Regions from separate parts of the Dactylosporangium sp. NPDC050588 genome, predicted to be linked through region 1. Evidence: riboswitches for the same ligand, from Rfam matches in the RefSeq annotation. Region 1 holds a riboswitch; each other region holds the start of a gene.

Region 1 (6,967 bases):
GGACCGGTGCGGGTGTTCAAGCAGGTGCTCGAACCCGGCGAACCCAGGCTGGTCACCCATGAGGGCTACGAGTGGCTGTACGTCCTCGCCGGCGAGCTGCGGCTCATCCTCGGCGGGCAGGAGCTGACGCTGCGGCCGGGGGAGGTCGCCGAGTTCGAGACCCGCACGCCGCACTGGTTCGGCCCCGCCGGCGAGCACACCGTCGAGGTCCTGCACATGTTCGGGCCCCAGGGGGAGAAGGCGCGGGTGCGCGCGAGAGGGAAGCAGTGAAGGCGGCGGGGCAACGCCCCACCGCCTTCAGCAACGAACAGATCAGACCGCGACCGGGTGCGCGTCGGCCACGACCGGGCGCTGGCTGCGCTCGGTGAGGTAGCCGAACAGCAGGCCGAGCGTGGCCCAGGTGACCGCCTGGGTGCCGAGCGACGCGAGCCGGAACCGCCACAGCAGCACCGGGGAGAACCCGTCGGGCACCTCGTTGACCGCCGGCAGCATCGCGATCGCGACACCCACGACGGTCGCGGCGCCGACGACCGCGAGGATCGTCGCGTTCCACGTGCCGAAGCGCGGCTGCAGCGACCGGCTGACGACGATCGCGCCGAGCACGGCGGCGACCCCGATGACGATCATCAGGAAGTACAGGCCGGTCCGCTGCTGCAGCGTGTCGGGGTTGCCGGTCGCGGGCGGGTTCGCCGGGTACTTCAGGAACGGCACGAGCGCCACCCCGACGAACCCGGCGAGGGCGACGATCGCGGCCGTGGCGCGGGCGCTGATCCGGCCGATGCGCCCGAGCGTGACCGCGACCGCGATGGCGAACAGGCCGCCGATGGCGACGCCGTACACGACCGAGGCGGTGGCCAGGCCGAGCGTGCTCTGCACGGTCCGGCTGACCGGCCCGTGCTCATGGTCGGTGGCGTGGACCTCCTCGAACGCGATCGCGTCGTTGATCGGGCCCTCGCCGAACAGGTAGGCGAACAGGAACGCGGCGACACCGGCGACCAGGCCGGTGATCATGCCGCGGACCAGGAGCGTCCGGGCATTCAACATGCTGGCGCCCCGGCTCAGTGGCAGGGGAAGCCGAGCAGGTGCCGGCCGTCGTGGACGAACTCGTGCACCGTCGAACCCGAGACGACCGAGGTGATGCCCTGCTCGGCGCCGACGAAGTAGAGCAGGACGACGGCGAGGACGACGCCGAACGTGGCCCACGGCAGGATCTGCCGCAGCGGGATCGGGGCCGGTGCGGTGGCCGGGGTGGGAAGAGCCGAGATCGATGCCATGATGCAGCCTCCTGCGGGATTTCGCGTCCCATCGAGCGTTGTCGTGACCGTGCCCGGGTCTGACTCCCACCTGCGTGGTTACAGCGGCGCGACCGTGCCGGGCTTGCACCGGCTTCCGTTCACTGTCACGTGTATGTTTCGGACGGTACGGACGGCGTACCAGCGTGTCAATCGAACGGCCGATCCGGGCACGGGAATCGGGCGCCGCCCCGCTGGTCAGGACGGCCGGCGCCCAGTGGGAGGGTGATCAAGTTCTCGGTCGGGGTGAGGGCGACGAGGTGGGTGCCGACCTTGTGCGGTCCGTCGCGCCGGTGGCCGACGCGTGCTGGCGGCCGGTCCTATCCGGCGAGCGCGGCCACGAGCGCGTCGGCGCGGCCCGTGCCGAAGACGCCGGTGAGCAGCGCCAGCTGCGACAGGTCGGCGAAGTCGACGACGACCCGGCCGCGCTGGAGGAACCTGCCGTCGCGGCGGGCCCGCAGCACGGCGGTGCGCGGCACCGCCGCCCGCAGCCGGAAACCGCGCAGGTCGTCGTCCATGTCCGCGAGGACCAGCCGCCGGTCCGTGACGACACAGTGGACCATCGTCGCGTCCCGGATACCCCGGTCCAGGCGGGCCGCGCACGAGTCGTCGGGGCCGGTGACGGCGTACCCGCCGATCGCCTTGTCGACGTCGACCCGGATGACCGAGTCGGCGCCGACGAGCACGGCGACGACGCGCTCCCATGCCTGCTCCGGATCCGCGTCCGGTGCGTCCCGCAGGGCCGCCACCGCCGCGTCCCGCACCTCGGCCGGGACGTCGGCCACCAGGTGCTCCAGCTCCTGCCGCGAGCGCCGCGGCCGCTCGCCGCCGAACGCCGTCCGGCAGTGGACGGCGGCCCGCACCTCCTCCCCGCCGGCCAGGTTCTCCAGCTCCGCCCGGTGCAGCCGCAGCGCGTCCATGCCGGCAGGATAGCTCGCGGGTGAGCGCGGCCGAGTGCTGCCGGGATCGACAGGTCGCGATAATGTCGGTCAGTGGGCGTGATGATGGACTACTTCGCCGCGACCGAGCAGGAGCTGGCGGCGCTCGACCTCGATCTGGGTCCGGCCGGCAACGACTGGCCGTATGTCGACTGCAAGGGCTGGATCCTGGAGGTCGAGGAGTTCGCCGCGGAGATCGACGGGCGGGATCCGAGCGAGTTCGGCCGGGACGAGCCGCTGCGCGGCGCCGACGACCCGGAGTTCCTGGGCCCGTGGACGGTGCGGATCAACGCGGAGCTCGTCGACACCCTCACCCGGCTGGAGGAGGGGCAGATCCGCGGCTACGCGGACCGGTTCCTGCTGGAGGACTGGGAGGCCGGGCGGCTCGTCGCGCTCGCCGGGCTGGCCAGGTCCGCGGTCGCGCAGGGGCGGGCGCTCTACTCCTGGTCGTCGGTGTAGCCGGTCACGAGCCGGTCGTCGGTGTGGTCGGACCCCAGCCGGCCGTCGGTGTGGTCGGACCCGAGCCGGTCGTCCTTGTCGTTCTTGTAGCCGGACACCAGCAGGGTCCACAGCTGCTCGCGGACCTCCGGCGGGAGCCGGTGCCCGAGCTCGCGGCGCCGCAGCAGCACGAACCCGTTCGGGTCGCGCGGCCGGCCGGTGCGGGCGAACTCGATCGCCTGCACGGCCAGCGCCGGCTCCGGCCACGTGCCGTCCGGCGCCGTGTGGATGGCGTCGACGGCCGCCGCGGCCCGCGCGTCGACGTCGTCGATCAGCGCGTACTCCGCCCCGTCGGCGGGCCAGCGCTGCGCACGCAGGTCGATGTCGCGGAAGTCCACGTCGACGAGGTCCGCGTCGGTGAAGTCGTTGCCGCGCCATTCGTTGCGGGCGCGGACCGGACCGCCGTCCGCCCCGCCGGGAGCGCCGTTGAATACGGTGTGCCACACCCGGCCACGAAACACGCATTCCACGAACTCCGCGCATTCGGTGTCAAGCTCCCGGATCCGGGCACCGTCGAACAGGCAGCGCTCGAAGCGCGCGTCGCCGAGGTACGTGTTGCCCAGCGGGAACCTCGTGCGGTGGAACACGCAGTCGACGAATCGCGTCTGGCCCTGATGGCCGACGCTGAACCTTCCGAAAGAAGTTTCCGAGAAGTTACATCGCAGAAATGTCCCGCCATAGGCACCGAACGTGTCGAACGAGCGACCCGAGAAGTCGACGTCGGCCAATTCTACGTGACGGTGTTCCACCCTCAGCAGATCCACGTCTGGACGTTACCAGCCACTCGCACACCCGGCCGGAGTCGATTCCCGACCCAAACCGTTCGGTCCCGAATGTGGTCTTTGTCCGGTACGGCGCTCAGCCGTCGAGCCGGTCCCGCAGGGCCAGCAGCGGCCCGTCCCAGTCCCGGGCCAGGGCGGCGAGGAACTGCTGCGCCACCTTCATCGACGCCGAGTCGAGGCGGAACCGGACCCGCCGCCGCTCGCCCGGCTCGGCGACCACCAGGCCCGCCTCGGCCAGCAGGCCCAGGTGCTTGGCGATCGCCTGCCGGGTGATCGGCAGCTGCCCGGCGAGCTGGGTGGCGGTGGCCGGCCCCCCGGCCGCGAGCGCGGCGAGGATCCCCCGCCGGCTCGGGTCGGCCAGGGCGGCGAAGACCTCCTGCGCCACCGCCTCCGGATCAGGCCTGCCCATCGAGGTACGCGACGAGCTCGCCGAGCTCACTGGTCCAGCCCTTGGTGTTTCCGGTGTACGCGGTGTTGTGCACGGTCTCGTCCGGCACCTGCGCGAATCCGCTCTCGATCATGGTCAATGTGGTGCCGTCGGCGGAAGGCGTGAGGGTGAACTCCACCTGGTTGCGCCGCGGGTCCTCCTGCGGCAGGCCGTAGATCGGCCAGGTGTAGGCGAAGACGTGCGGCGGGTCGACGCGCGTGATGGTGAGGGTGGCGGTGTCGCCGCTGTCCCAGATGAGCTTGGCCGTGCCGCCGACGCGCAGGTCGACCTCGGCACGGTTGCCGAACCAGGTGCCGAGGCCCTCGGCGGTGGTCAGCGCCGCCCACACCTTCTCCGGCGGGTGGGCCAGCTGCAGGGTGCGCTCGATCCGGTCGGGAAAAGTCATGTCCGCCTCCATGTAGCAACCGTTCAGTTGCATCCAACGTATAGCAATCATCTGGTTGCGTCAACTGGACCGTACGATCACCGGCATGCTGGGAGTGCACTTCGCCATCACGGCGAAGCAGGAGAAGAAGCTGCTCAAGGCCGCCGACCGCGACGAGGACGAGGTCGCGGCGCTCCTGGGGGACCTCGAGGAGGAGTGGGACGACGAGTCGATGAAGGTCGACACCGACAAGGCGTGGGACGCCGTGCACCGCTGCCTGACCGGTTCCCTCGACGCCGACGCCGGCGAATACCCGCTGACGCACGCCGTGCTCGGCGGCCGCGACCTCCTCGAGGAGGACTACTACGCCGTGTACGTGACCGCCGACGAGGTCCGCGACGTCGCGGCGGCCCTGCGCGACCTGGACCGCGCCTGGCTGCGGGAGCGGTTCGACGCGTTCGACAAGAGCGACTACGCCGGCGCCGGCGACGACCAGGACTTCGAGTACACGTGGTCCAACTTCGCCGACATCCAGGCGTTCTACGACCGCGCCGCCGCGGCGGGCCGCGCGGTGGTGTTCACGGCGATGTGACAGGGGGCGGCACCAGGCCGCCCCCGTTGTGCAAGAACCGGGTCAGGCGATGGGCTCGACCCAGATGTTGCGGTAGAACAGGTTCGCGCCGGGGTCGCCATGGTCCTGCAGGCGGATCTTGCCGGCGGACGGGCCCTCGGCCGCGCCGTTGCCGGTCGGACCGTCGATGGCCACGTTGTTGTGCACCGTCACGCCGTTCCACACGACCGTCACCCTGGCGTTGTCCGTCTTGGTGCCGGAGGCGTTGTACTTCGCCGCGCGGAACGTGACGTCGTACGTCTGCCACGTCTGCGGGGCGGTCGCGGCGTTGCTCGTCGGCGCGATCTTGTTGTAGATCGACGCGCACTCGTCGATGCCGATGCTCGTGTCACCGAACGAGTCGAGCACCTGCAGCTCGTAGCGGTCCTGCAGGTAGATGCCGCTGTTGGCGCGCTGCTGCCCGGTCACCTCCGGGGGCAGGTTCGGCAGCCAGAACTCGATGTGCAGCCGGAAGTCGCCGAAGCTCTCCTTGCTGCGGATGTCGCCGCCGAGCACCTCGACCCCGCCGTTGCCCAGCGGCCACGTCACCGCGGCGCCGCCGGAGCCCTCGAACCTGCTCATGTTCTGGCCGTCGAACAGCACGACCCGGCCGGGGTTGGCGCCGCCGGACGCGTACGCCTCGAACTCGTAGATCCGGGCGGCACCGTTGCCGTCGCTGGCCGGGGTGGTGACGTTGAGCCGCAGGTACCGCGCCTGCACGGCGGTGAAGTCGTGCGTCGTGGAGCCCAGCGTGTTGCCGGTGACCGTCGCGACCGTCGTCCACGCGGTGCCGTTGGTGCTCACCTGCAGGTTGAAGTCGCGGGTGTTCCAGGCGCTGTTCTCGCCGCCGGCGCCGGCGTGCTTGAGCACGATCCGGCCCACGCTCTGGCTCGCGCCGAGGTCGACCTGCATCCACTTCGACGCGCCGAGCGAGCACCACTTGTCGGTGTTGCCGCCGTTGACGCTGCCGTTGACCGCCTTGTCCGGGCCCTCCGCCGTGGCGCACGAGCTGTCGGCCGTGGTGGCCTTGCCCTGCGCCAGGTTCCCGGTCGCCGGCGGCGCCGTGCCGCCGTAGGCCTCGAGCTCGTAGACGCGCGCGGCGGCGTTGCCGTCGCTGGCCGGGGTGGTGACGTTGAGCCGGATGTAGCGGGCCTGCGTCGCGGTGAAGTTGTGCGTGGTCGTGCTCGCCGTGTTGCCGGTGACGGTCGCGACCGTCGTCCACGCGGTGCCGTTGGTGCTCACCTGGACGTTGAAGTCCCGGGTGTTCCACGCGGTGTTCTCGCCGCCGGTACCTGCGTGCTGCAGCACCACCTTGTTCACGCTCTGGCTGGCGCCCAGGTCGGCCTGCAGCCACTTGGTGGCGCCCTGCGAGCACCACTTGTCGAGGTTGCCGTTGGTGGTGGTGCCGTTGACGGCCCGCTGCGGGTTCTCCGACGTGCTGCACGAGCTGTCGGCGGTGGCGGTCTTGCCCAGCGCGAGGTTGACCGGCGGGACCTGGCCCGGGATCGCGTTGAGCGTGTACCAGACCTCGGTGCTCCACAGCGACTGGCCGTTGGCGGCGGCGAACGGCTTGGGCGAGCGGATGTGCACGACCCGGCCGGCCTTCAGCCCGTTGATGACCAGGGTGACCTTCTTGCCGTCGGCGGACAGCGTCGCCGAGGACACCGTCAGCGTCTCCTCGTCGATCTTCGGGCCGCCGTAGGCGGCGGTCGGCACGTACCGCCACTGCTTCACCCGGTACTTGCTGGCCAGGGCGCTGGCGGTGGCGGCCGACAGCGGCTGGGTGTACTCGAGCTCGAACCCGTTCGGCGTGGCCCGGGTGGCGAGGATGTCGAAGACGTTGTTGCCGTTCGGGGTCAGCTTCTGCAGGCCGTACAGCAGCTTGCCGGACTGGCCCCAGTTGCCGCCGGCACCGAGACCGCCGACGTAGACCGCGCCGTCCGGGCCGACGTTGACCTCGGAGACGCCGGCCTCGAGGCCCTGCGTGAGCCGGAACAGGGCGCCCTGGTACTCGCCGTTGACCTTCTCCACGTAG
Region 2 (6,967 bases), on a different contig from region 1:
GCGACCTGCTGGGCGAGCTTGTAGAAATCGGGCTGGTTGCTGAAGAACGCCGGCGCCTTCGACAGCTCCCCGCCGGACTGTGCGGCGGTCGCGGCCGGGTAGATGCCGCCCTCCTTGATCAGGCCGGCGACCGCGGTCGGGTCGGTGTTGAGCCAGATGGCGAACTTGCTGGCCTGCGCAATGTTCTTGGACTTCGCCGCGACGGCCGTCGAGGAGCCGCCCCAGCTGCCGGTCTTGTGCTCGCCGGCGGTCCACTGCGGCATCTCCGCGATCTTCCACTTGCCGGCGGTGTCGGGGGCGTTGCCGGACAGCACGCCGGGGCCCCAGACGGCGCTGGGCCAGGCGATCAGGGTGCCGTCGTTGAGGGCCTTGTTCCACTCGGGGGTGTACATCGGCTTGTTGTCGATCGCGCCGGAGGCGACCAGGCCGCCCCAGTACTCGGCGAGTTTCTTGGTCGCGGTGTCGTTGACCTGCACGGACCAGGTCTCGCCGCTGACGCCGAACCACTTGGCGCCGGCCTGCTGGGCGAGTCCGGCGAACCAGCCCGGGTCGCCGGCGGAGAAGGTGGTCAGGTAGCGCTTCGGGTCCTTCTGCCGGACCTGCTTGGCGACCTCACCGAACTCGTCCCAGGTGGTCGGCACCTTGAGGCCGAGCTGCTCGAAGACGTCCGCGCGGTAGTACAGCATCATCGGACCCGAGTCCTGCGGGATCGCGTAGACCGCGTCGGTGCCGAGCGTGATCGTGCTCCACACGCCGGGGGCGAACTTGCCCTTCGCGTCGGCGGTGTACTTGCTGAGGTCAGCCGCGGCGCCGTTGCTGACCAGCGTGGGAAGCGCCTGGTACTCGGCCTGGAAGAGATCCGGCGGGTTGCCGGCCTTGTTGGCCGTGAGGACCTTCGTGACCTCCTCGTCACCTTGCGCCTGCTTGCTGACGGTGACGTGGATGTCGGGATTGGCGGCGTTCCACTGGGCCACGACCTTGTCGATGCCGGGCACCCACGACCAGAAGGTCAGCTCGACCTTGCCGGTGGCCGTGTTCTGGGGTGTGCCGTCGTCGCTGGATCCGCAGGCGCTGGTCAGCAGCAGCGCACTCGCGGTTGCGACCGCGAACAGCGTACGGAGTTTCGGGGTCATCTTGGTCTCCAACGTGCGTAGGTCACCGCGGCGACGAGGGCGAGCGGGAGAAACGAAACGGCCGTGACTACGGCGCTCCGGCACCCTCCGACAGACGTCCATCGCTGCGGCGATCGGGGTGAACGACCGGGAGCGCTCACAGTTTTGGCCGTCCTAGACGTGCTGTCAATACATTGCGCGGAGGTTAATTCGCGCGTGATGCCTGCGCTATGCTGCCGCTATAGAACCGGGAGCGTTCACAGCCAGGAGTTGCAAGATGGACCAGCTTCAACCGTCGCCGCGGTTTCCCCGCGGTCTCGATGCCATCGCCTACGGCGGCGACTACGCCCCGGAGCAGTGGCCTGAGGAGGTCTGGGCCGAGGACGTCCGGCTGATGCGGCAAGCCGGTGTCAACCTGGTCAGCGTCGGCATCTTCAGCTGGGCGATGCTCGAGCCCGCCGAGGGGCAGTACACCTTCGAGTGGCTCGACAGGGTTCTGGAGCTCCTACATGCCAACGGGATCCGCGCGGACCTCGCCACGCCGACCGCGGCTCCACCGCCGTGGCTGACCTACCGCTATCCCGACGCGCGGCTCATCGACCGCGAAGGCCACGTCCTCGGACAGGGCGGCCGGCAGAGCTTCTGTCCCAGCTCGGCTGAGTACGCGCGGGCCGCCGCCACGATCACCGAGCAGCTGGGCCGCCGCTACGGCGAGCATCCGGCGGTCGCGCTGTGGCACGTCCACAACGAGTACGCCGGCGTGAACCCGCACTGCTACTGCCCAGGCTGCGCCGAGGCGTTCCGCGGCTGGCTGCAGGACCGCCACGGCGACCTGCCGACGCTCAACGCCGCATGGGGCACGACGTTCTGGAGCCAGCGCTACAGCGACTGGGCCGAGATCGAGCCGCCACACGCAGCGCCGACACCGGTGAACCCGGCGCAGCAGCTGGACTTCTTCCGGTTCTGCTCCGACGTCCATCTGGAGAACTTCCGGCGGGAGCGCGACATCCTGCGCGGCCTGTCGCCCGAGGTACCGGTCACCACCAACTTCATGATCGCCAACTGCAAGTGGGTCGACTACTGGAAGTGGGCCGGCGAGGTCGACGTGGTCGCCAATGACCACTACCTGCAGGCCGAACGCGACGATCCGCACATCGAACTGGCCATGTGCGCGGACCTGACGCGCAGCCTCGCCGGCGGAGCGCCGTGGATGCTGATGGAGCATTCCACGAGCGCCGTGAACTGGCAGCCCCGCAACATCGCCAAGCGGCGCGGCGAGCTGACCCGCAACAGCCTGGCCCACCTGGCCCGCGGCGCCGACGCGGTGCTGTTCTTCCAGTGGCGGGCCTCGCGGTTCGGGGCGGAGAAGTTCCACTCGGCGATGCTGCCGCACGGCGGAACCAGCACCCGGATCTGGCGCGAGGTCACCGAGCTCGGCGGACGCCTCGCCGGGCTGGACCGGCTGCGCGGCACCCGGGTCAAGGCCGACGTGGCGATCGTGTGGGACTGGGAGTCGTGGTGGGCCCTCGAGTTGGAATGGCGCCCGTCCGTGGACCTGGCATACCGCGAGCGGATCGAGGCGTACTACACGGCGCTGTGGAAGGCCCACCTCACCGTCGACTTCGTCCACCCAGAGGCGGCCCTGAGCAGGTACCCGCTGGTCGTCGTACCATCGCTGTACCTGACGACGGCCGCGGCGGCGAAGAACCTCGACGCATACGTCACCGGCGGGGGAACGCTGCTCGTGTCGTACTTCTCCGGCATCGTCGACGCGAACGACACCGTGCACGGGGATGCGCATCCGGGGGCGCTCCGCGACCTGCTCGGCGTGACAGTCGAGGAGTTCCTGCCGCTGCGGCAGGGCCGGCACATCGAGCTCTCGGACGGCACGGCCGCCGATGTGTGGGCCGAGGACCTCGTCGTCGACACCGCGGAGGTCGTGCTGACCTACTCGGACGGACCGGCGGCCGGAGGTCCGGCCGTCACCCGCAAAGCGCACGGAGGCGGCACGGCCTGGTACGTCTCGACCCGCCCGGACGCGGCCGGCCTCGAGCGACTGCTGGCCCGGATCCTGCCTCAGACAGGGCTCTCGGTCCGCCACGACGTGCCCGAAACGGTCGAGGTCGTGCGGCGCCCGCCGTTCGTCATCGCGATCAACCATGGCGAGCACGCCGCTGAAGTCGGCGGCCGCGTTGTCGAGGCCGGTGCGGTAACGGTGATCGAGGAGGCGTGAGGTGCTCATCGAGACGCGTCGCGCCGGGATCGTCGCGGCGACCCGCGAACTCGGCGGCATCGGCCTGCACGAGCTGAGCGAGCGCTTCGACGTGTCGATCCCGACGATCCGCCGGGACCTGGAGGTGCTCGCGGATCGCGGGCTGTTGCACCGGGTCCGCGGCGGAGCCATGCCGATCGGCGAGGAGCAGCCGGCACGGCCAGCGCATCGGCCGGCCCCGGACGAGGTCCAGGAGGCGCTGGGCCTCGTCCAGCCGGGCATGGCGGTCGGGATCTCGGGCGGCCCCAAGGCAGTGCGGCTGACGGAGCTGCTCGACGACGTCGCCGGCCTGACCGTGGTGACGCCGATGCCGATCGTCGCGGCCGCCGTGCGCAACGAGCGCACCACGGTCCTGCTGATCGGCGGAATCCGTACCCCCGGTGGCAGTCATGCCGGGCCCCAGACCGAACGGACGCTGCAGGCGCTGAATCTCGACATCGCGATCGTCCAGGTGCTGAGCCACCCGGCCCATGACACCCTCGCCGCCGCGACCGACCGGGCCTTGCTGGAGCGCGCCGCCCAGCGTGTGCTCCTGCAGCCCTGACCGCGCCGAACCTGTGCCCGTTCGGGGGTCGGGATGTTGGGCTTGCTGAGCGCCGAGGCATCGACCGAGGTCATGTCACAGCCGCCCGACTTGGCGTTGTACAGGACATGGTCGGCCGCAATCAGGGGGTCACCGCCCAGCTGTGCCAACTGGGCATACGCGGTTCGCTCGTCGAACCACCGACCCCGGGCCGAGGCGCCGAGGCAGGCCAAATGAACCAGCTCACCGACCACTTCGACGCCTGGCGACGCCATGACATCGCGGGCGTCCTGGCGACACTGACCGACGACTGCGTGATCATCGAGTGTTACGGGCCGACCTACCGCGGCCGACACCGCGTCGAGCAATGCCAACAGCACCGGCCTCGCCGCGCAGGCGCTGCGCGGCGCCGGCCGGCCGGTCGCCTGGCTCAAGGCCCGCGGATTCCTGCTCGGCCTGCAGGTGCGCTGCTCCGGCCCGGCCGCCGACCGCGGCGCGATCACCTACACGACGACCGGGTTCGACCCGGCCACCGCGATCCGCGCGACCGCGCAGGCCGTGCCCGGTCTGACCGGCGCCGGCTTCGCCACCCTCACCGCCGCCGACTCGCAGGCCGCGGCGCCGGGTTCACCGTCACCGGCACCCAGCGCTGGAGCCTCGCCTTCATCTGCCGGATCAACGGCAAGCCCACCGCCGCCACGGAGCCATGCGTCAACACCCCGCCGGCGTCGGCGTACTGGTCCTACTGGCACGCAGTGCCCGGCGGTGCCTGGAACTACAGCAGCCTCGGCGCCACCGGTTACGACCCCGCCATCGGTACCGTCGAGGGCTGGGCGTTCGGGTCCGGCGCCCCGCCCTCCGTCCCCGCGTGACCACGGCCGGGTCCGCCGGTGCCGGCCGGCGGACCCGGCTGTGAGCTACGGCACGACACGCCGACACAGGATCTGGTGTTGTGAATTCTCGCCCGCACCCATATATGGTGTCGCTTGCAGCTGGTTCGGCCGCGCTTCGGTGCGGTCGTGGCAACAGGGAACCCGGTGTGAGTCCGGGACTGCCCCGCAGCGGTGAGTGGGAACGAACGCTGTCATTGAGCACTGGACCGTGAGGTCTGGGAAGCGACGGCCAGTAGGTGACCGGAGACGGTCGCGCCCGCGAGTCCGAAGACCTGCCAGCGCACCGCGCGCCGAGGGCGGCGTGCGGTGGTCGGATGCCGCGTGGGACGGCTGACGCCATCGCCAGGTGCTCCTCGCGTGCGCCTTTCTGTGGCGGGCTTCCCCCTGCGTTCATCCGGTGGTGATGAGCAGGCGACGAGGGGGAGCACATGACGGTGACGCAGGACCAGGCGACGGCCGGGAAGGCGCCGGAGCAGCGCCGGCACGCGATGCAGGTCCGCAAGCGCAACGGCGACCTGGAGCCGGTCGACGTCAACAAGATCGTGAAGGCGGTCGAGCGATGGGTCGCCGACCTCGACGAGGTCGACCCGCTGCGGGTGGCGACGAAGACGATCAGCGGACTGTACGACGGGGCGACGACGGCGGAGCTGGACAAGCTGTCGATCCAGACGGCGGCGGAGCTGATCGGTGAGGAGCCGCAGTACTCGCGGCTCGCGGCGCGGCTGCTCGCGGCGTACGTCGACAAGGAGGTCCGCGGGCAGGGCGTGGCGAGCTTCAGCCAGGCGATCCGGCACGCGCACCAGCAGGGCCTCATCAGCGACGACACCGCGGCGTTCGTAGCCCGCAACGCCCGCAAGCTCGACGACGCCGTCGACGTCGACGGCGACCTGCGCTTCGAGTACTTCGGGCTGCGGACCGTCGCCGACCGGTACCTGCTGCGCCACCCTTCGTCGAGACTGGTCGTGGAGACCCCGCAGTACTGGCTGCTGCGCGTCGCGTGCGGGCTGTCGCAGACCCCGGGTGAGGCGATCGGTTTCTACCGGCTCATGTCGTCCCTCGCGTATCTGCCGAGCTCGCCGACGCTGTTCAACTCCGGCACCGCGCACACCCAGATGTCGTCGTGTTTCCTGGTCGACTCGCCCCGCGACGAGCTCGACTCGATCTACGAGCGCTACCACCAGGTCGCGAAGCTGTCGAAGTTCTCCGGCGGGATCGGCATCTCCTGGTCCCGGGTGCGCGGCCGGGGCGCGCTCATCCGCGGCACGAACGGCAAGTCCAACGGCATCGTGCCGTTCCTGAAGACCCTGGACGCGGGTGTTGCCGCCGTCAACCAGGGCGGCCGGCGCAAGGGCGCCGCGTGCGTGTACCTGGAGCCGTGGCACCCGGACATCGAGGAGTTCCTGGAGCTGCGCGACAACACCGGCGAAGAGGCCCGCCGCACCCACAACCTGAACCTCGCGAACTGGATCCCGGACGAGTTCATGCGCCGGGTCGAGGCCGACGCCGATTGGTCGCTCATCGACCCGTCCGACGCGCCGGAGCTGCCCGACCTGTTCGGTGCCGAGTTCGACGAGGCGTACCGCGTCGCCGAGAAGCACGCGGTGCGCACCGTCAAGGCCCGCGACCTGTACGGGCGGATGATGCGCACCCTGGCGCAGACCGGCAACGGCTGGATGACGTTCAAGGACCGCTCCAACGCGCTGTCGAACCAGACGGGCGCGCCCGGCAACACGATCCACCTGTCCAACCTGTGCACCGAGATCCTCGAGGTCAACAGCGACGACGAGACGGCGGTCTGCAACCTCGGCTCGATCAACCTCGGCGCGCATCTCACAGCCGGCGGCGTCGACTGGGACAAGCTGCGCACCACCGTCCGCACCGCCGTGGTGTTCCTGGACCGGGTCATCGACATCAACTACTACCCGTCGCAGCAGGCCGCCGCGTCCAACCCGCGGTGGCGGCCGGTCGGGCTCGGCCTCATGGGACTGCAGGACGCGTTCTTCACGCTGCGGCTGCCGTTCGACTCCCCCGCCGCCCGCGAGCTGTCGACGCGGGTGCAGGAGGAGATCTACCTCACCGCCCTGGAAGCGTCGGCGGACCTGGCGGAGCGGTTCGGGCCGCACCCCGCGTACGCCGAGACCCGCGCCGCCGGCGGCGAGCTGCACCC
Region 3 (6,967 bases), on a different contig from region 1:
TCGGGGACGTCGGCGAGCGAGAGGACCTCGGGGCCGCCGAAGCGGTCGCAGCGGATGGCGCGCATGCGTCCAACCCTACGAGGCCGTGATCAGCTCCAGGATCCGCCGCCACGCGTCGGCGGCGGGCTCCGGGCGGTACGTGGGAGGACCGGGCAGCAGGAACGCGTGCGGCGCGTCCGGGTAGACGACGACCTCGTGCCGCACGCCCGCGTCCCGCAGCGCCGCGGCGACGGTGGCGACGTCCCCGGGCGGCACGACGTGGTCGGCGCCGCCGACGAGAAGGAGCAGGCGGCCCGTGACGGCGGGGGTCAGCGTCACCGTCGGCTCGGGGCGGCTCATGGGGATCTGGGTGCCGGTGAGCCAGCCCGGGTAGAGCACCGCGGTCGCCGCCAGCCCGAGCCGCGCAGCGGCGAGATAGGCGGCGTGCCCGCCGACGCTCAGCCCGACCATGCTGACGCCGGACGGGTCGCCGCCGAGGACGTCGACCGCCGCCGCGACGTCGGCGACGACCTCGTCCCGGTCGAGGCGGTGCAGCAGCTCGAAGCCGCGGGCCCGCCCCTCGTCGTCCTGCGGGAGCTCGACGCCGGGTGCGCTGCGGTGGTACAGGTCGGGCACGGCGACCAGGCAGCCCTCGGCGGCGAGCCGGTCGGCGAACGCGCGGACCGCCGCGTCGATCCCGAAGAGCTGATGGCCGACGACGACCCGGTGCTGCGGACCGGTCGACACCGGCCGGGCGATGTACACGCCGGCCACGCTAGGCACCGCCCATCCACGGCGACCAATAGCGCCGCCGATGCCCGCGATCAGGACCCGGATGGCACCCGCGGCGAGCGCCCGGCCGCGACGGGCGGCGGGCCGGGCGCGTCCCGGGGCCGGTCGCGGTCGAGGGCGGCGAAGAGCAGGCCGAGCGTGGCGAGTCCCAGGCACAGCGCCGCACCGCGGGCCATCGCGGCGGTGTGACCGTCGGGCACGGCCGCCGTCGCCAGGAAGATGCCGCTGACGGCCGCGATGCTCACGCTCGCGGCGAGCCGCTGCGACAGCCGCAGCAGCGCGGCGCTGAGCCCGTTGGCGCCCGGCGGCGCGTGGGACAGGGTCAGCGCCTGGTTCGGCGAGTTTGACGTAGCCGCCCGCCGCCCCCGTCACGAACTGCCCCACCGCGAGGGCCCACACCACCTGCCTCTCCGGAAGGAGCTCGACCGCGGCGATGGAGGTCGCGATGCCGGCCACCGCGACGCCGAGCGCGACCGTGGTCCCCCGCCGCCGCAGCCCCGAGGCGAGCACCGACGTCAGCGTGAAGCCGACCGCGCTCGGCAGCGCGATCGCCGCGGCGGCGAGCGGCGGGTGGTGCAAGCCGTCCTGCAGGTACAACGACAGCACCAGGTTGAGGGCGAGGGTGGCGCCACCGAGCAGCAGCAGGCCGCCGAGGTCGAGGTCGCCGGTGTGGCCCGCGGGCCGGCCGGCGGGCAGACCGCGACGGCCCACCGGGCGATCGTGTATCTGCCTTTCCGATAGGAAATAGGGTTATGAACTTCACCCCGTAGAGTTCGCGGGGTGAAGCTGCGCGGCGTCCTGCTCGACCTCGACGGCACCCTGCTCGACCACGAGGCCGCCGTCAGCGCGGCCCTCCTGCGCTGGCTGCCCACGATCGGGGTCGAGCCGGACGCCGGCACCCGGACCCTGTGGGCGACGGTCCAGGAGCGGCACCTCGAGGCGTGGCGGGCCGGGCTGGTCACGTTCCAGCAGCAGCGCCGCCGCAGGCTCCGCGACTTCCTCGCCGCCGTCGGCACCCCCTGCGAGGACGACGGGCGGCTCGACACCCTCTTCTCCGGCTTTCTGCTGATGTACGAGCAGTCGTGGGCCGCCTACCCCGACGCCCGCCCGGCGCTGGCGGCGATCCGGCGGGCGGGGCTGCGCACGGCCGTCCTCACCAACGGCATCGAGGAGCAGCAGACCGCCAAGCTCGCCCGCATCGGCCTGCGCGACCTCGCCGGACCCGTCTACACCGCCGAGACCCTCGGCCTGTTCAAGCCCGACCCCGCCGTCTTCACCGAGGCGTGCCGCCGCTGGGGCCTCGCCCCGGAGACCGTCGTGAGCGTCGGCGACCGCCACGACCTGGACGTCCTCCCGGCCCGCGCCGCCGGCCTGCGCGCCGTCCACCTCGACCGCCCCGGCACCGCCCCACCCGGCGAGGCGCACCGGATCGGCTCACTGCGCGACCTGCCCGCCCTCCTGCTCCCCCACTGAGCCGCCGGAACCGGCGCACCGCCGAGCCGGAAGCGGCGGCCATGAAACCGGGCGGAGCGGGCGGCGTCAGGGGGTGCGGAAGCCGGCGCGGTACGAGTGCGGCGGGATCCCGACCTGGCGGCGGAAGTGGGGGCGCAGGGCGACGCCGTCGGTGAAGCCGCAGGCGCGGGCGACCGCGTCGATGTCCAGGTCGGTGGTGGTCAGGACGTGCTGGGCGCGCAGCACGCGCTGCTGGAGCAGCCAGCGCAGCGGGGACGAGCCGGTCGCCTCGCGGAAGCGGCGGTCGAACGTGCGGCGGCTCAGGTGGGCGGTGGCGGCGAGGCGGTCGACGTCCAGGGTCGGGTCGTCGAGGCGCTCCAGGGCGAAGCGCATCGCGTCGCCCACGGCGTCGCCGTCGCGCGGCCGCGGGACCGGGCGCTCGATGAACTGGGCCTGCCCGCCGGCTCGGTGCGGGGCGACGACGAGGGCGCGGGCGGCCGCGTTGGCGAGCGCCGGGCCGTGGTCGCGACGCAGCAGGTGCAGGCAGGCGTCGAGGCCCGCGGCGCTGCCGGCGCTGGTGACGACCGGGCCCTCGTCGACATACAACACGTCCTCGACGACGTCGACCGCGGGGAAGCGGGACGCGAACTCGGGCAGGTGCCGCCAGTGCGTCGTGGCGCGGCGGCCGTCGAGCAGGCCGGCCTCGGCGAGCACGAACGCGCCCAGGCACAGCCCGACCACGGTGGCGCCCTCGTCGTGCGCGCGGCGGAGCCGGTCGAGGATGCCGGGCGCGACCGGCGCGCCGCCGGGCACCCGCCAGCCGGGCACGACGACGACGCCGGCGGTGTCGAGGGCGTCGAGGTCGTGCGGGGCGGTGAGGGCGATGCCGGCGGTCGTCGTCAGCGGGCCGGGGTGCTCCCCCGCGGTCCGCACGTCGAAGGCGTCCGCGACGCCGAACACCCGGGGCGCCACGGCGACCTCCAGCATCGGCGCGCCGTCGCCGATGAGCACCCCGACCGTCGTCGCCGAGCGCGTCATGGCTCGATCGTATCGGAGGATGGCGTTCCAGCCACTGCCGGCGGGCACCGGGACCGGGGAAGGTGAAGCCCATGACGATACAGTTCCAGCGGTTCGGCGGCCCGACGGTGGTGTTCGGCGTCGGTGGCGTCACGTTCATCACCGACCCCACGTTCGACCCGCCCGGGCAGTACCCGCTCGGCAGCCGCGTGCTGACCAAGACCGAGCCCGCCGCCGGCACCCCCGACGACGCCGGCGCCGTCGACGTCGTGCTGCTCTCGCACGACCAGCACCCCGACAACCTCGACACCCTCGGTCGTGCGTTCGCGGCATCGGTACCGGTGGTGCTCAGCACCCCGGCGGCGGCCGCCCGCCTGGGCGGCCAGGTCACCGGCCTGGAGCCGTGGTCCCACACCGACCTGCCCCGGCCCGGCGGCGGCCACGTGCGGGTCACCGCCGTCCCCGCGCGGCACGGCCCCGACGGCACCGAGCACCTCACCGGCCCGGTCACCGGGTTCGTCCTGCACGGCGACGGCCTGCCGACCGTCTACGTCAGCGGCGACAACGCGTCGCTGGACGTCGTCGCCGCGGTCGCGGCGCGCTTCCCGTCCGTCGACGTGGCGATCCTGTTCGGCGGCCGGGCCCGCACCGCCCTGCTCGGCGACGCCGACCTCACCCTCGGCGCGGCGGGGATGCTGGCGGCGGCCAGGCTCCTGGACGCGAAGACCGTGGTGCCGGTCCACGTCGACAGCTGGGCCCACTTCACCGAGGGCATCGCCGACGTCCGCGCCGCCTTCGAAACCGCGGGCAGCGCACACCTGCTGCGGTAGCCACGAACCCCCGCGGGCAATGCGCACCCGCCACGGGACCGCCACGGGCAACGCGCACCCGCCGCAGGCGCCGCGGGACCGTCGCGGATGGCGCGCGCCCGCCGCGGTAGCCGCGCGCCGGCCGGGGTAACCGGCAGGGGTGCTCATCGCCCACCTCAGCGACCTCCACCTCGGCGCGCAGCCGACCGACCGGTTCGACCGCGTCATCGCGTACATCGGCAGCCTCCGCGAACCGGTGGACGCCGTGCTCGTCACCGGCGACGTCGCCGACCACGGACTCGACGCCGAATACGCGGCGTTCGGCCGCCTCCGGAAGCTCGGTGTGCCCGTCCTCGCGGTGCCCGGCAACCACGACGACCCGGCCGCGTTCCGGACCGACCGCGCCGAGACCGTGGCGGGGGTGCTGTTCGCGCTGTGCGACTCGTCGGTGCCCGGGCACGCCGAGGGCTGGCTCGACGACGGCACCCTCCGGTGGCTCGACGGCACCCTCGCTGCGGCGGCGGGCACGCCCGCGTTCGTGTGCTGCCATCATCCGCCGGTGCCGGTGGGCAAGCCCGCCGCGGACCAGGTCCGCCAGCTCGGCGCCGGGCGGCTCGCCGACGTCCTCCGCCGCCACCCGGACGTGCTCGCCGTCCTGTGCGGGCACGTCCACAGCGCCGCCGTCGGCACGTTCGCGGGCGTGCCCGTGCTCGCCGCGCCGGGCGTCGAGTCGACGATGGTGCTGCCGTGGGAGCCCGAGGACCGGCCCGAGCCGCCGCCGGCGCTCGCGTTCCACCTCGTCGAGGACGGCCGGCTCACCACCCACTACCGGCTCTGCGTGCCCTGAGCCCCGACGGGCCGCGAATGCCGCGGACTGAGCCCCGACGGGCCGCTATTGCCGCGGCCCGGCCGGGCCGCCGCGTATGCTGCCGGACGGCACGAACTGAAGCGAGGTGCCCCGGGCGACCGGGGAGAATCGGGAAGCCGGTGTGAATCCGGCACGGGCCCGCCGCGGTGATCGGGGAGCTGCCGTCCATGCGCACCAGCGGTGCGCGGTCACTGGCCTCAGGGCTGGGAAGGCGGACGGTGCAGGCGTTGATCCGAGAGTCCGAAGACCGGCCTCGCGGCCACCGGCCGTCCCTGACGGGCGGCCACGAGCAGCGGGAGCCTGCCCTGATGAGCACCGACCTGTACGACGTCGTGCACCGCCGCCGCGACGTGCGCGGCCAGTTCACCGGCGCGCCGATCCCCGGCGACGTCCTCGACCGCGTGCTGGGCGCCGCCCACGCCGCGCCGAGCGTCGGCCTGTCCCAGCCGTGGGACTTCGTCCTCGTCCGCGACCCCGCCCTGCGCGGCGCCTTCCACGACCACGTCCGCACCGAGCGCGACACGTTCGCCGCGACGCTGGACGCCGACCGGGCCGCGGCCTTCGCCCGCATCAAGATCGACGGCGTGCTGGAGGCGACCCTGTCCGTGGTCGTCACGTACGACCCCGGCCGCGGCGGCCCGGCGGTCCTCGGCCGGCACGCGATCGCCGACGCCGGCCTCTACTCCGTCTGCCTCGCCATCCAGAACCTGTGGCTGGCCGCGACCGCGGAGGGGCTCGGCGTCGGCTGGGTGTCGTTCTACCGCGAGCCGTTCGTCCGTGAGCTGCTGGGCGTCCCGGCCGGCATCCGCCCGGTCGCGTGGCTGTGCCTGGGCCCGGTGACCCACCTGGAGTCCGTCCCCGACCTGGAGCGGCACGGCTGGCGCCGCCGGGCCCCGCTCGCCGACGCCGTGCACCACGACCGCTGGTAGCCGGCGCCGCGTGGGGCGGGCACGGTGCCGGGCGGGACCGGGGCGGGGCTCAGAGCAGCGCGGCGAGCTGCTGGCAGGTCGGGCGGGCCTCCAGGTGCAGGCGGGCGACGTTGAGCCCGTCGCTGCCGAGCACCGCGAGCAGCGTGCTGCCGTCCACGGCGTACACGGTGAAGTAGCCGCCGTCGTTGCGCATGGTCGCGTCCCGGAACGGTGACTGCCCCAGCACCAGCGCCACCTGCCGGCCCAGGCCGAACGTCGTCGCCGCGAGCGCGGCCGCGTCGTGCGGCTCGGTGCCTCCGCCGGCGTCGTACGCGCCCAGGTCGTAGGTGACCAGCAGGCCGTCGACGCCGGCGAGCACGCTGCCGCGGACCCCCGGCACGCGCAGGCGCAGGTCCGCCATCGCGGCGCGCACCGGGGACAGAGCGGCGTCGAGCGGCTCCGGCCGCGCGCCCAGCCGCGGCGGCTGCAGCTGGCCGACGCCGCCCCCGGGCTCGAGGCTCTCCCTGCGCGGCAGGCCGTCGGCGTCGGGGGCGCCGCCGAAGAAGCCGGACGTCACAGTTCGAGGCCCTCTTCGATGGCGCGCAGCTGGTGGCGGGCCAGCGCGAGGTTGGCGCGCGCCTTCGCGAGCGCCACGTACAGGAACAACCCGTGACCGTTGCGGGAGTGCAGCGGCCGGATGATGTGGTACTGGCTGTCGAGCGTGATGAGGATGTCCTCGATCGGCTCGCCGAGACCGAGCATCTCGATGGTGCGCAGCTTCGCCCGCACGACGTCGGTGTTGCCGGCCGCGGCCACCGTGATGTCGAAGTCGGCGCCGCCGCCGAGGGTGCCCAGCGTCATGCCGCTGGTGTAGTCGACGAGCGCGACCGCGAACGCCCCCTCGATGTTCATCGCGCTCTTCAGCGCGACGTCCAGGTTGTTGCTCAAATCCGTGCCTCCTGAGCTGGTGCGGGTGCCGCGGCCAGCCTCGCACGAAGCGATCTTTCGCCGCACTCTTCGACGCAGCTTTTAGCCGGACGGCTCATGGCCGGCTGACTTCTCAACCGATCCACCGGTCACTGCCGGTGAGCGCGCGCAACTCATAAACAGTTTTGACGGCGCAGATCGTCGACGTCTGTTCA
Region 4 (6,967 bases), on a different contig from region 1:
AGACTTTCCGCTGAAGCCACGCCGAAACCGATCAGGCGGTGGCCGAGCCGGATCACCCGGTTCGCGAGGTGGGTGACTGCCGCGTGCCCCGTGGGCTGTCCTGCGAGCGCCATACGGGTCAGCGTAGCGAATTACCTACTCAAGCGATAGGATTACTTCCGTGGGTTTCCATGAGGTGGGGATCGTCGGTGCGGGGGTGCACGGCCTCAGCGCCGCGTATCACCTGGCCCGGCGGGGCGTGTCGACGGTCGTGTTCGAGCGCGGCACGCGGGCCGCTGGCCCGACCGGCCGGGCCAGCGGGGTGGTGCGGTCCTACTACACCAACCCGTTCCTGGCCGAGGTCGCCCGCGACAGCACGGCCGTGCTCGCCGACTTCGCCGACCAGGTCGGCGCCCGGCCACGCGGCGGCGGCCCGGGCGAGCGGCACGAACGCGGTCAGCGCGATCGGCTCGGTGCCGGTGACGCCGGCAGGTCGATGAGGACGGCGTCCGGCTCGGCGGCGAGCGTGCCCAGCACGCCGCGCCGTAGCTCCGGTGTGATGTGCGGGTCGATGCGGCCCTTCACCGTCACATGTGCCAGCGGTGGCGAGAGTTCGACCTGGCAGACGAGAGCGGCGGTCGGCACCGACCCACTCTACGACCGCACGGGCGGCTGCGGCGAAGGACGCGGCGCCATCACCATCGGCTGATGGTGCGATGATGCGGGCGTGACGGACGGCGGTGGGTACCTGCTCGACAACCAGCAGCCGGAGGCGGGCGCCCGCTTCACCGCCCTGGAGACGCTGTTCGACCCGTCCACGTTCCGCCACATCGACGCCCTGGGCATCCGGGCCGGCTGGCGGTGCTGGGAGGTCGGCGCCGGCGGCACGAGCGTGCCGGCCTGGCTCGCCTCGCGCGTGGGCCCGGCCGGGCACGTCCTCGCCACCGACATCGACACCTCCTGGACCGGGTCCGGCAGCGGCGCCGGCTACGAGGTCCGCCGCCACGACGTGGGTGTCGACCCGCCGCCGGACGACCGCTTCGACCTCGTGCACGCCCGCCTGGTCCTCGTCCACGTCCCGCAGCGCGCCCGCGCTCTCGCCGCGATGATGGCGTCGGTACGGCCCGGCGGCTGGCTCCTGCTCGAGGAGGCGGACCCGTCGTTGCAGCCCCTCGTCTGCCCCGACGAGCACGCCCCGCCCCAGCGCCTCGCGAACAAGCTCAAGCACGACTTCCGCACGCTCATGGCCGCCCGCGGCGTCGACCTCGCCTACGGGCGCACCCTGCCGCGCCTGCTGCGCGAGGCGGGCCTCGTCGACGTCGCCGCCGACGCGTACTTCCCCGTCACCGGGCCCGCCTGCGCCGCTCTGGAGCACGCCACCACCCGGCAGATCCGCGCGTCGCTGACCAGGGCCGGCCTCGCCACCGACGCGGAGATCGACCAGCACCTCGCCAACATCGAGGCCGGCCTCCTCGACCTCGCCACCTCCCCCATGATCTCCGCCTGGGGCCGCGTCCCGTCGTGACGCGGCCCCAGGACAGGCAGGTCCACAGCTGCACCTTGGGCGGTCCGACGCTGCCCGAGGAGGTCTGCGGCGGACGTGAAGTCCTGCCGGTCAGTGGGAGCGGAGCAGGCGGCCCGCGCCGGGGAGCTGGTCGGCGAGGCCGTGGGAGCGCAGGGCGTGCCAGAGGGTGGCGGCGTTGATGGCGATGACCGGCTTGCCGAGCTCCTCCTCCAGGGTGTCGGCGAGGGCGACGAACGACAGGTTGGTGCCGACCTGCACGATCGCGTCGACGTCCGGGGCGTCGAGCTCGGCGACGACGGCGCGGAGGTGTGCGGAGGGGACGCGGGCGATGTTCGTCGCGGTCGGGCAGCGCAGGCCGGTGATGGCGGCGACGTCGAACCCCGCCTCGGTGAAGAACCGGCCCACTTCGCGGTCGGCGATCGGCTGGTACGGCGAGAACACCGCGATCCGGTGGCAGCCGAGCTCCCGCAGGGCGGCGCGGCACGAGCTGGCGCCGGTGGTGACCGGGAGGCCGGTGCGGGCGCGCAGACGGTCCTCGAACGCGGCGTTGCCCTCCACGCCGCCCCAGAACGTCTCGGCGGACATGCCCATGACCATGCGGTCGGGCTCGGCGGTGAGGACGTCGCGCACGGCGGTGTCGATGGAGGCGCGGATCTGGACCAGCAGCGCCTCGAAGCCGGCGTCGTCGCCCATCGCGGGGTTCGGGATGTGCATGGAGCCGGCGCGGAACGCCACCCCCGGCACCCGGGCGCTCCAGTAGTCGTGCTCGACGACGGTGTTGGTGCTGGGGACGATGACGCCGAAGACGGCGCGCGGCCCGACGGCGTTGGTCATGCGGTCAACTCCTGACAGACGACGGAGACCATGCGGTGTGCCCGCGCGCGGGCGGCGGGGCGGTCCAGCAGCAGCGCGTCGAGCAGGAGCGGCGAGACGATCGCGGCGACGGCGTCCTCGCGGTCCTTCGCCGAGGCGCCCGCGGCGCGCAGCACGGTGTGGAACGGCGCCAGGAGGTCGGTGACGTAGCGCTGGCGCAGCGGCACCGCCGCCGGGTCGGAGGCGGCGGCGACGACGAGGGCCTGCAGGAACGCGCCGACGGGCCGGTCGCGGAGCCGGTCGCACAGCTGGTCGACGGCGGCGTGCAGGTCCTGCGCCGGCTCGCCGGTCGGCGCGCCGGGCGGCAGCGGCGCGACGTCGATCAGCGCGGCGAGCACCGCGCCGGGCGAGGGCCAGTGCCGGTAGATGGTCGACCGGGACACGCCGGTGACCTGGTGCAGCCGCTGCGCGGTCAGCGCCGCCGCACCCTCGGCCAGGAGCAGCTCCAGGGCCGCGGTCAGCACGACGGTCTCGGTGTCGGAGGTGGGGCCGGCGGGTCGGCCAGGTCGGGTCACGAGCGTTGACGGTACACCTTGTACGCGAAACTATTAAGCGATACATTCCGCACCGGAAACTGCTGCCGAGCCTGGAGGCACACCATGCGCCCGCACGTGGAGATCGTCGACGAGCGTGACCTGATCTGGCACCTCGCCGAGTTCCAGCACGCCACCGGCACCGCCGAGCAGCGCAACCTCAGCTACGACGAGGAGGACGGGTCGGCCTCGCTGAAGGTCCGCTTCACCGGCGACTGGTCGCGGCCCGCCGGCGTACACGACGCGGACACCGAATGGTTCGTGCTGTCCGGACAGGTCGTCATCGGCGACACCGTCCTCGGGCCGGAGGGCTACTGGACCGCGCCCGCCGGCGTGTGGACCCCGCCGGTCACGGCGGCTGCCGGCACGGAGATCCTGCTGTTCCGCGAGTACGGCGACTGGCACTTCCACCCTGAGACCAAGGACCGCGAAACCGTGCGTCCCGACCAGAAGCTCGTCGTGCTCGACAGTGCCCGGATGCCGTGGATCGACGTCAAGGACGGCTCCCCGATGCGCTTCGACCTCGGCGGCACGCCGGTGCCGGGCCTGTTCATCAAGCTGCTGCACCGCGACGAGAAGACCGGCTTCTACACCCGGCTCATCAAGGCCAAGCCCGGCTGGCGGGAGGTGCCGCTCGCGCACCACCCGTGCTCCGAGGAGGCGTACTGCCTCGACGGCGGCTTCGACTACAACTTCGGCAAGATGTGGCCCGGCACGTACTTCTGGCGTCCGCCGCTGATCCGCCACGGCGACTTCACCGCCGACGCCGAGGCCGGCTGCACGTGGATCGTGCGCTCCGACGCGGACCTCGTCGACTGGTACACCGACAACGCCCGCGTCCAGATGCACGGCGACGCCACCAACTGGGGCGAGGGCTTCCCGCACAGCGCCGCGCCGCGGTTCATCGAGCCGGTCCGCTCCCGCAGCATCGGCCGCTGGAGCGACCCCACGCACCAGTGACGCAGCCGACACCCGCTCCCGCGGCGGTGCGTATGTATGGTGATGAGTGCAGCTGGTTCGGCCGGTCCTCCGGGACCGGCCGTGGCAACAGGGAATCCGGTGCGAATCCGGGACTGCCCCGCAGCGGTGAGTGGGAACGACCGCCGTCATTGAGCACTGGGCCGCAAGGCCTGGGAAGCGACGGCCAGTAGGCGACCCTGGACGACATCCAGGGTCACGCCCGCGAGTCCGAAGACCTGCCAGCGCACCGCGCGCCGCCCGGCGTGCGGTGGTCGGAGGCCGCGCGGGACGGCCGACGCCATCGACCGGCCCACGCGGCGCGCCGCCGTGCGGCCGGTGGCGTCCCCCCGTGCCAGTCCGGCCGTCGTGACTGTGCACCGAGGGGACACATGAGCACCACATTCGGGCTGAGCACCGTGCTCGGCTACCCACGCATCGGCGGAAACCGCGAGCTGAAGCGGGCCGTCGAGGCCTACTGGGCCGGCACCATCGACGAGGACACCCTGGAGCGCACGGCGGCGACGCTGCGCGCCGACGTGTGGCAGACGCTGCGCAACGCCCGCCTCGCGGCGATCCCGTCGAACACGTTCTCCTACTACGACCACGTCCTCGACACCGCCGTCGCGGTCGGGGCGACACCCACGCGGTTCACCGCGCTCGGGCTGTCGAAGCTCGACACGTACTTCGCCATGGCCCGCGGCGTGGACGCCGAGCCGGCGCTCGAACTGACGAAGTGGTTCGGCACCAACTACCACTACCTGGTGCCGGAGATCGGACCCGACACCGTCTTCGCCGCCGACCCGGCCAAGGCGCTGCGGGAGCACGCCGAGGCCCGCGCCCTGGGCGTCGAGACCCGGCCGGTGCTGGTCGGACCGGCCACGTTCCTGCTGCTGGCCAAGGGCGACGACCCGTTCGCCCGGCTCGACGACCTGGTCGGCGTCTACGCCGAGATCCTCGCCGCCCTCGCGGATGCGGGTGTCTCGTGGGTACAGCTGGACGAGCCCGCCTACGCCACCGACCGCGGCCCGGACGAGATCGCCGCGCTGCGCCGCGCCTACGCCCGGCTCGGCGCGCTCAGGGCCCGGCCCGAGCTCTTCGTCGCCACGTACTTCGGCGAGATCGGCGACGCCCTGCCGGCCCTGCTGGACACGCCGGTCGAGGCGATCGGCCTCGATCTCGTCGCCGGCCCCGGCAACCTCGACCGGCTCGCGGCCGCCGGCCCCCTCGGCGGCAGGACGATCGTCGCGGGGCTCGTCGACGGCCACAACGTCTGGCGCACCGACCTGCGCGCCGCGGTCGCCGCCGGGGCGGTCGTCGCCGGCCTGGCCGACCACGTGGCGGTGTCCACGTCCTGCTCGCTGCTGCACGTGCCGGTGGACCTGTCCGTCGAGACCCGCCTCGACCCGGGCCTGCACGAGCGGCTCGCGTTCGCGCGGCAGAAGGTCGACGAGGTCGTGCTCCTCGGCCGCGCGCTGCGCGACGGCACGGCGCACCTGCCCGCGCCGCTGCCCCCGCCCCCGGCGGCGTGGCGGCACGACGAGGTGCGGGCCCGGCTCGCCGCCCTCACCGCCGCGGACCGGCGGCGCGGCGACTCCACCGCCCGCGCCGCCCGCCAGCAGGAACTGCTCGGGCTGCCCGACCTGCCGACGACCACGATCGGCTCGTTTCCGCAGACCGCCGAGCTGCGCGGGGCCCGCGCCGCGCTGGCCGCCGGCACCCTCGACGACGAGGGCTACGCCGCGCTGATGCGGGCCGAGATCCGGCGGGTCGTCCAGTTGCAGGAGGACCTCGGCCTGGACGTGCTCGTGCACGGCGAGCCGGAGCGCAACGACATGGTGCAGTACTTCGCCGAGCAGCTGTCCGGGTTCGCCGCCACCGGGCACGGCTGGGTGCAGTCGTACGGCTCCCGCTGCGTCCGCCCGCCGATCCTGCACGGCGACGTGGCCCGCAGTGCGCCGATGACGGTCGGGTGGGCCACGTTCGCCCAGTCGCTGACCACCAGGCCCGTCAAGGGGATGCTCACCGGCCCGGTCACCATCCTCGCGTGGTCGTTCGTCCGCACCGACCAGCCGCTCGCCGCCACCGCCGACCAGGTCGCGCTCGCGCTGCGCGGCGAGTGCCGGGACCTCGAGGCCGCCGGGATCCGGGTGATCCAGGTGGACGAGCCGGCGCTGCGCGAGACGCTGCCGCTGCGCCGGGCGGCACAGGGGGCGTACCTGGACTGGGCGGTCGGCGCGTTCCGGCTCGCGACCAGCGGCGTCGCCGACGACACACAGATCCACACCCACCTGTGCTACTCCGAGTTCGGCGACGTCATCACCGCGATCGACGCCCTCGACGCCGACGTCACCAGCATCGAGGCGTCCCGGTCGAAGATGGAGGTCCTCGACGACCTCGCCGCCGCCGGGTACCGGCGCGGCGTCGGACCCGGGGTGTGGGACATCCACTCGCCGCGGGTGCCGTCGCGGGAGGAGATGGCCGAGGCGCTGCGCCACGCGGTCGCGGCCGTCCCGGCCCGGCGGCTGTGGGTCAACCCCGACTGCGGCCTGAAGACCCGCGGCTACGCCGAGGTCGAGGCGTCGCTGCGGCATCTCGTCGCGGCCGCCGCCGAGGTCCGCGCCGGCTGAACTCCGTGCCGTGGCACGTGCCGGCGCCTCAGGTCGGGGTCGGCACGTGCCGTCGGCGTTTGCGGCGTCGGTACCGCGTAGCCCGGCGCACTGCAGGCAATCGTCCACGGGCAGCGTCAGCACATGTTGACGATTTCCGCGGCGTCAGCTTATGCTGACGGTATGACCGTGATTGACGAGCTCGGTCGCGCCGCGCACGACAGCGACCACGACGTCGCGCTGCGGGCCGTCGCCCGGCTGCGCCGCCTGACCGAGCAGCTGGAGGCCGAGCGGGTCGCCGCCGCCCGCCGGGACGGCTGGTCGTGGCAGGACATCGCGCTGCGCCTCGGCGTCACCAAGCAGACCGTGCACCGCAAGCACCGCAGCACCGGCGACGACTGATGCGCCGCCGCTTGTCGACCGCGAACGCCGATCGCCATCACCGATCGCCATCACCGATCGCCATCACCGATCGCGTCGTCATCGCGTCG

The links. Region 1 has a riboswitch for cobalamin ahead of AB0I21_RS44725 (CbtB domain-containing protein). Riboswitches for the same ligand answer to the same signal wherever they lie in the genome.
Region 2: it holds a riboswitch for cobalamin, as region 1 does, so the genes downstream of both, AB0I21_RS26655 (ribonucleoside-diphosphate reductase subunit alpha) here and AB0I21_RS44725 (CbtB domain-containing protein) in region 1, are expected to answer to the same signal.
Region 3: it holds a riboswitch for cobalamin, as region 1 does, so the genes downstream of both, bluB (5,6-dimethylbenzimidazole synthase) here and AB0I21_RS44725 (CbtB domain-containing protein) in region 1, are expected to answer to the same signal.
Region 4: it holds a riboswitch for cobalamin, as region 1 does, so the genes downstream of both, metE (5-methyltetrahydropteroyltriglutamate--homocysteine S-methyltransferase) here and AB0I21_RS44725 (CbtB domain-containing protein) in region 1, are expected to answer to the same signal.

What each region holds. Positions count from the first base shown of each region.
Region 1 is NZ_JBFAJA010000087.1:8,039-15,005, forward strand. It holds gene AB0I21_RS44715 (helix-turn-helix transcriptional regulator) at 1-270, shown strand, start outside; gene AB0I21_RS44720 (CbtA family protein) at 313-1,044, opposite strand; gene AB0I21_RS44725 (CbtB domain-containing protein) at 1,059-1,274, opposite strand; cobalamin riboswitch at 1,311-1,442, opposite strand; gene AB0I21_RS44730 (hypothetical protein) at 1,613-2,212, opposite strand; gene AB0I21_RS44735 (hypothetical protein) at 2,285-2,689, shown strand; gene AB0I21_RS44740 (hypothetical protein) at 2,668-3,315, opposite strand; gene AB0I21_RS44745 (helix-turn-helix domain-containing protein) at 3,587-3,919, opposite strand; gene AB0I21_RS44750 (SRPBCC domain-containing protein) at 3,906-4,343, opposite strand; gene AB0I21_RS44755 (YfbM family protein) at 4,429-4,914, shown strand; gene AB0I21_RS44760 (discoidin domain-containing protein) at 4,957-6,967, opposite strand, start outside.
Region 2 is NZ_JBFAJA010000039.1:53,625-60,591, forward strand. It holds gene AB0I21_RS26640 (extracellular solute-binding protein) at 1-1,133, opposite strand, end outside; gene AB0I21_RS26645 (beta-galactosidase) at 1,390-3,345, shown strand; gene AB0I21_RS26650 (DeoR family transcriptional regulator) at 3,347-3,928, shown strand; cobalamin riboswitch at 4,884-5,095, shown strand; gene AB0I21_RS26655 (ribonucleoside-diphosphate reductase subunit alpha) at 5,229-6,967, shown strand, end outside.
Region 3 is NZ_JBFAJA010000018.1:124,463-131,429, reverse strand. It holds gene AB0I21_RS15100 (zinc-binding dehydrogenase) at 1-65, opposite strand, end outside; gene AB0I21_RS15095 (dienelactone hydrolase family protein) at 76-762, opposite strand; gene AB0I21_RS15090 (hypothetical protein) at 804-1,016, opposite strand; gene AB0I21_RS15085 (hypothetical protein) at 1,009-1,512, shown strand; gene AB0I21_RS15080 (HAD family hydrolase) at 1,552-2,244, shown strand; gene AB0I21_RS15075 (helix-turn-helix domain-containing protein) at 2,311-3,261, opposite strand; gene AB0I21_RS15070 (MBL fold metallo-hydrolase) at 3,333-4,070, shown strand; gene AB0I21_RS15065 (metallophosphoesterase) at 4,210-4,896, shown strand; cobalamin riboswitch at 4,984-5,188, shown strand; gene bluB (5,6-dimethylbenzimidazole synthase) at 5,226-5,846, shown strand; gene AB0I21_RS15055 (roadblock/LC7 domain-containing protein) at 5,896-6,402, opposite strand; gene AB0I21_RS15050 (hypothetical protein) at 6,399-6,737, opposite strand.
Region 4 is NZ_JBFAJA010000071.1:45,560-52,526, reverse strand. It holds gene AB0I21_RS39845 (hypothetical protein) at 1-113, opposite strand, end outside; gene AB0I21_RS39840 (FAD-dependent oxidoreductase) at 161-688, shown strand; gene AB0I21_RS39835 (methyltransferase domain-containing protein) at 707-1,504, shown strand; gene AB0I21_RS39830 (arylmalonate decarboxylase) at 1,595-2,338, opposite strand; gene AB0I21_RS39825 (TetR/AcrR family transcriptional regulator C-terminal ligand-binding domain-containing protein) at 2,335-2,892, opposite strand; gene AB0I21_RS39820 (DUF4437 domain-containing protein) at 2,977-3,870, shown strand; cobalamin riboswitch at 3,907-4,129, shown strand; gene metE (5-methyltetrahydropteroyltriglutamate--homocysteine S-methyltransferase) at 4,260-6,497, shown strand; gene AB0I21_RS39810 (helix-turn-helix domain-containing protein) at 6,660-6,878, shown strand.